Regions from separate parts of the Oceanobacillus sp. NCCP-135 genome, predicted to be linked through region 1. Evidence: riboswitches for the same ligand, from Rfam matches in the RefSeq annotation. Region 1 holds a riboswitch; each other region holds the start of a gene.

Region 1 (3,286 bases):
ACTAAAATTATCTTTTTAGCTGCAGGTATTGCGATTGTATTAACCACAATATTTGCCTTTTTCCTTTCAACACGAATTACTTCACCATTAATTAAAATGAGAGAAGCTGCCTTTGATTTGACAAGGGGTGAGTTCAATACAAAGGTACCAATATTGACCCATGATGAAATCGGTGGCTTAGCACTGGCTTTTAACCGAATGGGAAGACAGCTAAAATTCCATATTAATGCATTACGACAGGAAAAAGAACAGCTGTCAAGTATTGTTAGCTCCATGGCTGATGGTGTTATGACACTGAATAGAACCGGGGATATGATCGTTACAAATCCTCCTGCAGAACGATTTATTGAAGATTGGTATTTTGAAAACAATCTAGAGAAGAATGAAGATAATCGAAAATTGCCACACGAATTACATGAATTTTTACAGGAAGTAATTGATGGGGAAACAGAAGTACTGCATGAATTAACCATTCAAGGACGAAGCTGGGTAATGCTAATGACGCCATTATATGATCAAGCATATGTACGGGGAGCAGTTGCGGTTATTCGTGACATGACAGAGGAAAGACGGCTGGATAAACTTCGTAAAGATTTTATTGCAAATGTATCCCATGAATTACGCACACCGATTTCAATGCTGCAGGGATACAGTGAGGCAATTGTTGATGATATTGCTGAAAGTAAAGAAGAGAAAAATGAATTGGCCGAAATCATTTATGAAGAATCATTACGTATGGGGCGCTTAGTAAATGAACTATTGGATCTTGCGCGTATGGAAGCAGGTCATATTCAATTAAATAGGCAGCAAATAGAAGTTGAGACCTATGTTGATCGGATAATAAAAAAATTTAGTGGAATAGCAAGTGATAATAAGATAGAATTAAAATTAAACAAGAATATATCAAAATTTCAAGCAATTTATGATCCAGATCGAATTGAACAGGTTTTTACTAATCTAATTGATAATGCAATTCGTCATACAGCAGAGAATGGATTTGTAAAGGTATTAGTTGAATGTAATGATAATTGGTTGAATGTAGCTATTGAAGATAATGGAAGTGGTATCCCGGAAGAAGATCTGCCATTTGTATTTGAACGATTTTACAAAGCGGATAAATCAAGAGTAAGAAATAAAGCCAAAAAGGGAACTGGTTTAGGTTTATCCATTGCTAAAAATATTATTGATGCACATGACGGGGTTATTTCGGTTAAAAGTAAAGTAAACCAAGGAACCACTTTTAGTTTTAAAATACCAACTAATATCAGCGATTAATCTGTTCTAAATAATTTATCACGCATAACGGGCTGTAATACCCCCACCTCCAAGCGTGAGAAAATCCCAGACGTGAAGGTGGGGGAGGAAGGGAAAACCTGGGGGGAAAGTCCCCACTTAATGAAGTTTCACTTTATATGTGATAAAATATACCAGTAATTAAATTGAATAAAATATTTTGGGAATTGGTGTTTTCCTTAAAAGGGAATCCAGTGAAAATCTGGAGCTGTCCTCGCAACTGTAAATGGTATACGAAATAAGCATTAACCACTGTATGATTTCATATGGGAAGGGCTTATAGTAGGTTAATATCATAAGTCAGTAGACCTGCCAAATTCTTGTGTTTCAATGCTTCGAGGGTGTAAGTTATTGGGACAACCGAATACATATTTCCCCTATATGATATATATTTATGTTTCGATTGTCTGATGTGCTAACTCATTGAAGTGGAGTTAGTTTTTTTATTTCTTTTTAATTACAAGCATAGATTATACAGGAGGAGTTCAAAATGAATAAATGGCTGTTGCGTTTAGGATCCTTATTCGTTGTAATCTCATTGTTAGCAGGATGTGCATCAGATGAGAATAATGAACAGGGTACAACGTCAACAAATAATACAAGTGAGCAAGAAGAAAATAACCAGGAAGCAGAAGTAAGTGAAGATTCAGTTCTTATTACAATTACGAAGGATGAAGGCACAGAGTTTATCCATGAGAAAGAAATAGAAATTAAAGAAGGTGACATTCTTATGGATGTCTTGAAAGAAAACTTTTATGTGGAAGAGGAAGACGGATTCATTACATCCATCGAGAGAGCTTCACCAGAAGAAGATGAACAAAAAGCATGGATGTTTTTTGTTAATGATGAAATGGCACCTGTAGGCGCTGCGGAGTTTGAACTGACTCCTGGTGATAAGGTAACATTTGATCTGCAGTCATGGGAATGATCTAATTGAATATATATAAATTAACATTATTGGCGTTATTGGCAGCACTTGCGGTTGCAGGAAGAGTCGTTTTTGTATATTTGCCAAATGTCCAGCCTGTTACTTCTTTAATAATTATTTGTGGTATATTCCTAGGTCCCTTCGCCGCTGTAATACTGGCGATATTAACTAGCTTTTTGTCAAATATGGTACTAGGCATGGGGATATGGGCGATCTGGCAAATTGTTTCCTGGTCACTAATTGGAATAATGAGTGGAATATTAGGTAAAATATCAAAGAGGATTCCACTGTTTGTCATTGTATTATTCTCTATTTTCAGTGGCTACCTTTATGGCTTCATCATTTCATTAACAAATTATCAAATAGCAGGTGGTAATTTTTTTGCGTATTATTTACTTGGTTTACCGTTTGATACAAATCATGCCATAGGAAATGCTATCTTTATGATATTATTGTACCCAACTATTTCCTATTTTTTAAAAAAATATGCCAATAAACGTTTCATTACTCACAATACCAACTGAATTTAGTTGGTATTTTTTCTTTGCTTAGGAAATTATAAAATTTAAATGCTGTGGATAACTTAGTTGCCGGAACAGCCACGTCCAGCTCCAGCGCTAAAGCTATAGCGAGACCTTCCCTCACCTCCGTACGATAAAGAAGACTTGCCGATTGGGAACCAGAGGCTTAGTCGCACTTATACCCTTGTGGTGAAAGTCAACATCGGCTCCCTACGGTCGCCTGAGTTTCCTTTATCTCCTACGGCTCAGTCCAGTCCGTACGTCGCTAACCGGGCGCCCTGCGCTTTTGTTCTTACATGCTCTATAGTACAATTAGAATGTAACTTTTAAGTAATAATAAACGACTATATATGAACGGAGGATCTTTTATGAAGGTCGTTTTTGAAGAGTTTCATGAAAAATATCATCATGATTTATTTCAATTTATTTTTTATATGGTAAAAGATAGGCCATTAACAGAAGATCTCGTTCAGGAAGTTTATATAAAAGTTTTAAAATCCTATGAAACATTTAAAGGGAAAAGCAGTGAGAAGACATGGCTGTT
Region 2 (3,286 bases), on a different contig from region 1:
TTGCTATTCTCCATAGCGTATCTCCACTTTCTACTACATGGATTTGCACAGTTTTCCCCTCCATTGATCTATCGTTACAATTCATGATATTCACCCAATTATTGTCTGTGATAATAAGTTTAATATAATTTTTATACTTGATATATTTTTTATATCTGATATATTTAATAATGACTGGAGGTGCTCGTGATTAATATTTGTCCATATATGGAATCTTCATTTCAAATATTAGGCAGAAAGTGGAATGGCCAAATTATCCATTACTTATCCCTTTGCAAGGAGAACCGTGCACATTTTTCCGAAATAAAAAAAGATTTTACTGGTATAACATCAAGATCACTCTCACTGAAACTAACTGAGCTTATTGAATTTGGATTATTAGATAAGCAAGTAACAAGTGAAGCTGCTGTTACAATTTCCTATGAACTCACAGAAAAAGGCAAGGCCCTGGCAAATGCACTGAAGCCGATTCAGGAATGGGCACAGGAATATTTAAATGATGTTATTTCATCGAAGGGGGAAAATTAAATGAATAGTAAAATGATTTGTGATCTGGAAACAGGAATTTGCGGGGAAGCTGGTGACGAAACAATGGAAATAATTGATCTAAATCCTAAAAAAACGATTGATCTTTATTATGTAACGGATCCTATCTGTTCACATTGCTGGGCACTCGAACCTGTACTTCGTCGCTTTATTGAACAATATGGTCATTATTTTAACTTTAAAACAGTAATGGGTGGCTTGCTGGAAAAATGGGGCGATGGTTTTGCTGATGTACAAAACGGAATTAGTGGCCCTGCTGACGTTGCTGGACACTGGAGAGAAGTGGGCGAACATTCCCGCATGCCGATTGATGGGACATTATGGTATGATGACCCGGTTCAATCCTCCTTTCCGCCATCCCGCGTTTTTAAAGTTATTCAAAAACAGGATGAAAAAACTGCGTCTGTATTTCTACGGAAAGCAAGGGAAGCTGTTTTTGCCTTCAACAGAAACATCGGGGATGAACAGGTGTTAACGGAGATTGTAAATGGACTTGGCCTTGATGGAAAAGAGATAATGAAGGAAGCCAGTCACTCAAGCGGACAGGATCTGTTAAATCAGGACTTTGCACTTGCCGGCCAGCTTGGTGCAAGAGGATTCCCGACAATCATCATGGTAAACGAGGAAAATAAAGGCGTTAAAATTGTTGGTGCGCGTTCATTACCGGACTATGCTAATGGACTGAAGCAGGTTATGGGTGATACAGAAATCCAACCAAAAACTCGTCCTGAACTACCAGCACTTTTTGAAAAAGAGGGACTGTTATTTTCCAAGGAGATTGAAATAATGTATGATCTTGAGGAAAGTCAGGTTGAAGCATTTGTTCAAGAAAAGCTTTTGTTTGACAGTTACGAGCAGAAGGAAATCCTTGGTGAAGCTTATATTGAAAAAAAATAACCCGAAAGAAGTATCCGTTGTAAATGCATGCGGATACTTCTTTTTTTACCAGAAAACATACTGTATGAGTACAACTCCATAAAGGCTTGGCGAATACCAAGTTTTCTAATTGATTTCAGAAAATCCCCTCTGTCTTATAGCTGCTCGATTTTCTCGATTTCTTTTTCTCGAAGGGGCTGTCATATGTAATTGCCTTTCCTCTTCCGTCTCAGGATACACCTTCGGAACAGGAACCGGTCTTCCCTCTTCATTGACAGCAACCATTGTGAGAAAAGACTCTGTCGTTAGCTTCACCACATCTTTAATTAAATCATTGGCTGTAACCTTTACATATACTTCCATCGAACTTGTACCTGTATACGTCACAAATGACTCCAATATTAATGAATCTCCAACCTTTGCAGAAGATAGGAAATCCACCGAATCAATGGATGCTGTAACAACTGCACTCTTCGCATGCTTCATCGCTGTTAATGCTGCAATTTCATCAATATAGGCAAGCACTTTTCCGCCAAAAATCGTATCTAAATGATTCGTGTCTGGCGGAAGTACCAGGCGGGTTTGAATTGTTTTTGAACTTTGAATTGATACTTTTTCCATTGCTAAATACCTCCTGAAAATTAAAAAACACCCTCTTAATTAGAAGATGTTAAAAAACACAATAAAATAAATTTCATAAATCATGAAAACATTAGATCGCAACATCCTCCTATCTCCCGTAGGATTATAATGTTCTTCCAAATGGCAGGTATCCTGGCTTAGAATCATCAAGCTCTTTTCCCTTCCCATTTCTATTTTGAAACAGTGGCTGTAAAAGAACTCTCCTCATTACAGTGGCGGGACCGCGTTGGAATTTCACCAACTTCCCTTTTCAACTTATATCATAAGTCACCATTGGCAAGCTATTCAATTTTAATTAGTATACCATTTTTATGCAAGACTGTCGTTCTCCATTTAGGTAAGCCCGGGAACGCATGGACTTTTGTTTAAAGGCAATTTTAGCATATAATAAAAACGGAGGTGAGCTTGATGGTACGGGCAAGAAAATTTTCCAAAAAGGATTTATATAAAACAACGAAAGAGATCCTTCTCAATCATGGTTATGATGGGTTTACCTTTAGCAAAGTCGCCAAACGATTAGACGTTTCTAGAGGGACTATTTATAAATACTTTAAGAAAAGAGAAGAATTAATTACCGAATATATGGTATATGAAATGGAACAGTTTCTGATTAAATTGCAAAGAATTGATGAAATCCAAGGTTTTCAGGAACAATTTAATTACGTAATCGATATTATCTTTGAAGATAGTGAGATCCATCAGATTCGTGGTATAGCCTTTCATATTCCTACAGTTACCGAAGATGTCAGAAAAAATAAAGAGCAATTAGAAATGCTTCATCAGGATATGTATAAGCATCTGCAGGGTTTTGTTGAGTTAGGAAGAGAGGAAAAGAAGTTAAAACAAAGCCTTCCCGACAGCCTAGTCTTAGCACTTATTTTCCAAACAATTGATATTCCCAATCATTTTGGAGTGCCAGAGCATGAATGGACAGTATCCATTAAAGAAATTATAAGTCACGGAATGTTCACATAAAAATTAATTGACACTTGTGTTACTTTGAATGATAATTGTAAGGTGACATAAGTGTCATTATTGTTTCTAACCCATACAGAAGGGAAATAACTATGAAAAATTTACTGCATTTTATAACCGATCGCGTTACATCTAAAAAAGGTATGTGGATTACGGTCAGCATCTGGCTTATTGCAATCCTGTTATTAATGGTATTTGCTCCAGGTGCAAAGGATTATAAAGTATCCAGTCTTGATTCGCTGCCGGA
Region 3 (3,286 bases), on a different contig from region 1:
GTATGCAATGGAAGTATTTCGAACAATTTCTTTTCCACCAACTGTTTTATTGATTACATTACAAAAAAGATAATATGATTAATAAAAAGGGAGGTTACAGAATGGAGCAGGATGAAAGATATAAAAGAGCAAAAAAAAGAGTGGAAAACCTAAAGGCTTTTTATTCACATTTAACTGTTTTTATCCTGGTAAACATCATGCTTTTTACGATTAATATGTTGAATGATCCGGGACATTGGTGGTTTATTTATCCGCTGGGTGGTTGGGGTATTGGGCTGGCAGCACATGCTCTATCCGTTTTTTCTTTTGGCTTTTTTGGATCAGAGTGGGAGGAAAAGAAAATTAGGGAGTACATGGAGAAAGATAAAAGAAATTGATCGAAAATGTGGATTCAGTATTGGCTTCTGTTTGGTAGGTGAAGTATTTTTAGTATAACTGTACTTTGCTGAAAACAGGAAAAGTTAGGAAATAGGTCAGTTCTCTAAGTTGAGGGTAACTTGAATAATCACTGCAGGAAGTTGAGAGAAAACCCCACTATAATTTACTTTCTCTCAACATGTACCAAGTGTCTCTAAACTTTGCCGATTTATCTCTTAAGTCTCATCCAATACCTCTCGATTTTCCACTTGAATTATAGGACTACCTCATAGAGATGGCCATAAATTTGAATTACACACAGGAATATCGTTGGAATGTCTGAACTACTATAGACAGAATAAGGCTCTTGCGCATTTTACGATATGCACCATTTTCCAAGGTATAGGATCATTTAAATATAATTACAGTCACTTTAGAACTACATCGTTTTATGTGTAAGAGTACAGGCAAAATCTCGTATGGAATTTTATAATTAGAGAATGGGTTGATTAGATGAAGTATTTTTCAAATGTTATATTAATAATTTTATCATTGCTTGTGGCCTGTTCAAATGAAGCTAAGAGCGATGCTATTATCAACGAAGCTGTGCTGACGGATTTTGAAAATAACCTGATTGAAATTACAGGTGAACAATCCTTTGTATATGATATTAAGGTAAATAATGATGAGGTAAAAGAAATTTATTTATCTGTAGATTACTACGAGGCTGGAATATTTATCGATAATTTATCAGAGTTTAGCTTGGTAATTACAGAAGCAGATCGTGCAGATACAATAAGGGCACTTGTAAAAAGAGACATATTTGAAACAAAGGAGAAATGGCTTTCTTTCGTGATGACGAGTAATGGTAACGGCAGTACTGAATTAGTAAACGATATCTCGGAAAGGGAATTAACTGACACTGCCTGGGGAGGACTGACAGCAGAAATACCATTGCACATTGATGAAAAAAGAGTGATTGCATCAATGGTGCAATCAAATAAGCAAGGCGTTGCAGTATATAACAATATTGAAACAGAAGATGATTTAAAAAAAGCAACAGACTATGAGCATGTTTATATTATTTCAATTACATTGAAATAAAGTATTTTGCTATTAGGTTAGATTATTTAAAGTAAATCAGATACTACAGAGTCCTTCTTCTTGCTGTATATTGGAAAAAAATAGCTACTCTTCGTTCGAAAGCCAATAGACAAAATATTTATTTTTGCTATACTTGAGTTAGAATTCATACATATTAACAACTTAGATTTAGATTTTCCTTTAACTATAATTAAATATGCGAAAAATAGGTCGATTTTTAAATCGTGAAAAGGGAAGTCGGTGCAAATCCGACGCGGTCCCGCCACTGTATATGTGAGTTTTCTATTCATTAAGCCACTGTTTTAAAATGGGAAGGCGATAGAAAACGATGAACTGAGCCAGGAGACCTGCCTGTTTTTTACGCCAATTTATAAACCTACGAGGATAGGGGAGGTGGCTTACAGTGGTTATTTGTCATGGTTAATTATGATACATAACTGGTATTTCATGTACATCTCTTTATTGGTAGAGATGTTTTTTTATTGCAAAAATTCTATTTGGAGGTAGGAGAATGATTCAAAGTAGTAGATTGCAAAAAATAGTTATGATTGTTATGGCGGCAATTCTATTATACTCACAAGCTGGGCTGTATGGACTGCAATCGGTAAGCGCAGCAAGTTTGGATAATGCTGTTACTGTCTCAGCTATCAAAGAAGATGGAAAAGAAGTATTAAAACCTATGGCAATAGAAATTTCAGATGGAGATACTGTATTTGATGTGTTAGAAAAAGCTGATGAAGAACTGAAGTCAGAATCCTATGGAGATCTAGGAGAGCTTATAACTGGTATCGGTGGAATAAATGCAGATCCTGAAGTAAATTTCTGGTCATTTTATGTTAATGGATTACTCCAGGAGATGGGTGTTAGCTCTACTAAAGCTACTAATGGGGACAATATCCAATTTATCCTGACTACGCTTGGAAAATCTCCTTCAACTGTTTCTGTCACTGTCTCTGCAGTGGATGCCAATGGAGAAGGAGTCATAGAAGAACAGGTTGTCTCTATGCCACAGCATACAACAGCCTATGACGCACTGCATAAAGCTGCTGCAGATCAGGGTGTAGAGGTTAATGTTATAGTTGATTCTGAGCATTTAACATATCTAAACTATTTAGGTCAACCATTAGAACGAGATTGTGAATATTGGTCCACTTATATGAATGGTGAAATGACGAATACAGGATTACTCGGTCATTCACTACAAGAAGGTGATACGTTAGAACTTGTGGTGGATGATTGGTGTGAACCTGAGGAACCAATTGAAGAAGAGGATAAAAAAGAAGAGCCTTCAGTAGAGGAAGACAAAGATGAAACAGAAAAACCTCCAGCAGAAGAAAAAGACGGTGACGAAGATAATAACGATGTCACAATAGACTATAAAGAAGCATTACAGGCTGTTAGCGATTATATCATAGCGAATCCAGGCGAAATGGATTGGTATGGGTTTTCCGCACTTCATACCGCAAAAGAAACTATTTCAACTAAAATGGCTGATGATTTAGCTTCATCAATCACAGTTGATTATTCAGGAAATGCTACAGGGATTGCTAAAGATATCCTCATTTTGACTTCTGCTGGCTATGATGCAACAGATGTGAATGGGGTTAATCTAGTAAACAAATTAATGAATGAAAAAATGCCTTTGAGTAACCAGCTCGTTTATAGTTTGTTAGCTATCGATAGTGGAGATTATCCTATCCCAGAAGGTACGGAATGGACTAGAGCTAGTTTAATAGAAAAGATTCTTGATATAGAAGTAAATGCTGGTGGCTGGTCACTCTTTGGTGATACACCTAGCCCGGATATTACTGGTATGGCACTATTA

The links. Region 1 has a riboswitch for cobalamin ahead of AC6HVZ_RS02485 (DUF4430 domain-containing protein). Riboswitches for the same ligand answer to the same signal wherever they lie in the genome.
Region 2: another riboswitch for cobalamin. It lies ahead of AC6HVZ_RS04030 (acyl-CoA thioesterase); the one in region 1 lies ahead of AC6HVZ_RS02485 (DUF4430 domain-containing protein).
Region 3: another riboswitch for cobalamin. It lies ahead of AC6HVZ_RS14380 (DUF4430 domain-containing protein); the one in region 1 lies ahead of AC6HVZ_RS02485 (DUF4430 domain-containing protein).

What each region holds. Positions count from the first base shown of each region.
Region 1 covers NZ_BAAKSZ010000002.1:151,505-154,790, reverse strand. Annotated here, with positions in the region: gene AC6HVZ_RS02490 (ATP-binding protein) at 1-1,275, shown strand, start outside; cobalamin riboswitch at 1,445-1,624, shown strand; gene AC6HVZ_RS02485 (DUF4430 domain-containing protein) at 1,784-2,221, shown strand; gene AC6HVZ_RS02480 (ECF transporter S component) at 2,227-2,745, shown strand; gene sigX (RNA polymerase sigma factor SigX) at 3,111-3,286, shown strand, end outside.
Region 2 covers NZ_BAAKSZ010000004.1:31,788-35,073, reverse strand. Annotated here, with positions in the region: gene AC6HVZ_RS04045 (glycoside hydrolase family 18 protein) at 1-49, opposite strand, end outside; gene AC6HVZ_RS04040 (winged helix-turn-helix transcriptional regulator) at 190-528, shown strand; gene AC6HVZ_RS04035 (DsbA family protein) at 529-1,443, shown strand; gene AC6HVZ_RS04030 (acyl-CoA thioesterase) at 1,549-2,043, opposite strand; cobalamin riboswitch at 2,170-2,354, opposite strand; gene AC6HVZ_RS04025 (TetR/AcrR family transcriptional regulator) at 2,473-3,039, shown strand; gene AC6HVZ_RS04020 (MMPL family transporter) at 3,132-3,286, shown strand, end outside.
Region 3 covers NZ_BAAKSZ010000021.1:27,297-30,582, forward strand. Annotated here, with positions in the region: gene AC6HVZ_RS14365 (hypothetical protein) at 1-73, shown strand, start outside; gene AC6HVZ_RS14370 (2TM domain-containing protein) at 102-377, shown strand; gene AC6HVZ_RS14375 (YgaN family protein) at 871-1,461, shown strand; cobalamin riboswitch at 1,652-1,830, shown strand; gene AC6HVZ_RS14380 (DUF4430 domain-containing protein) at 1,973-3,286, shown strand, end outside.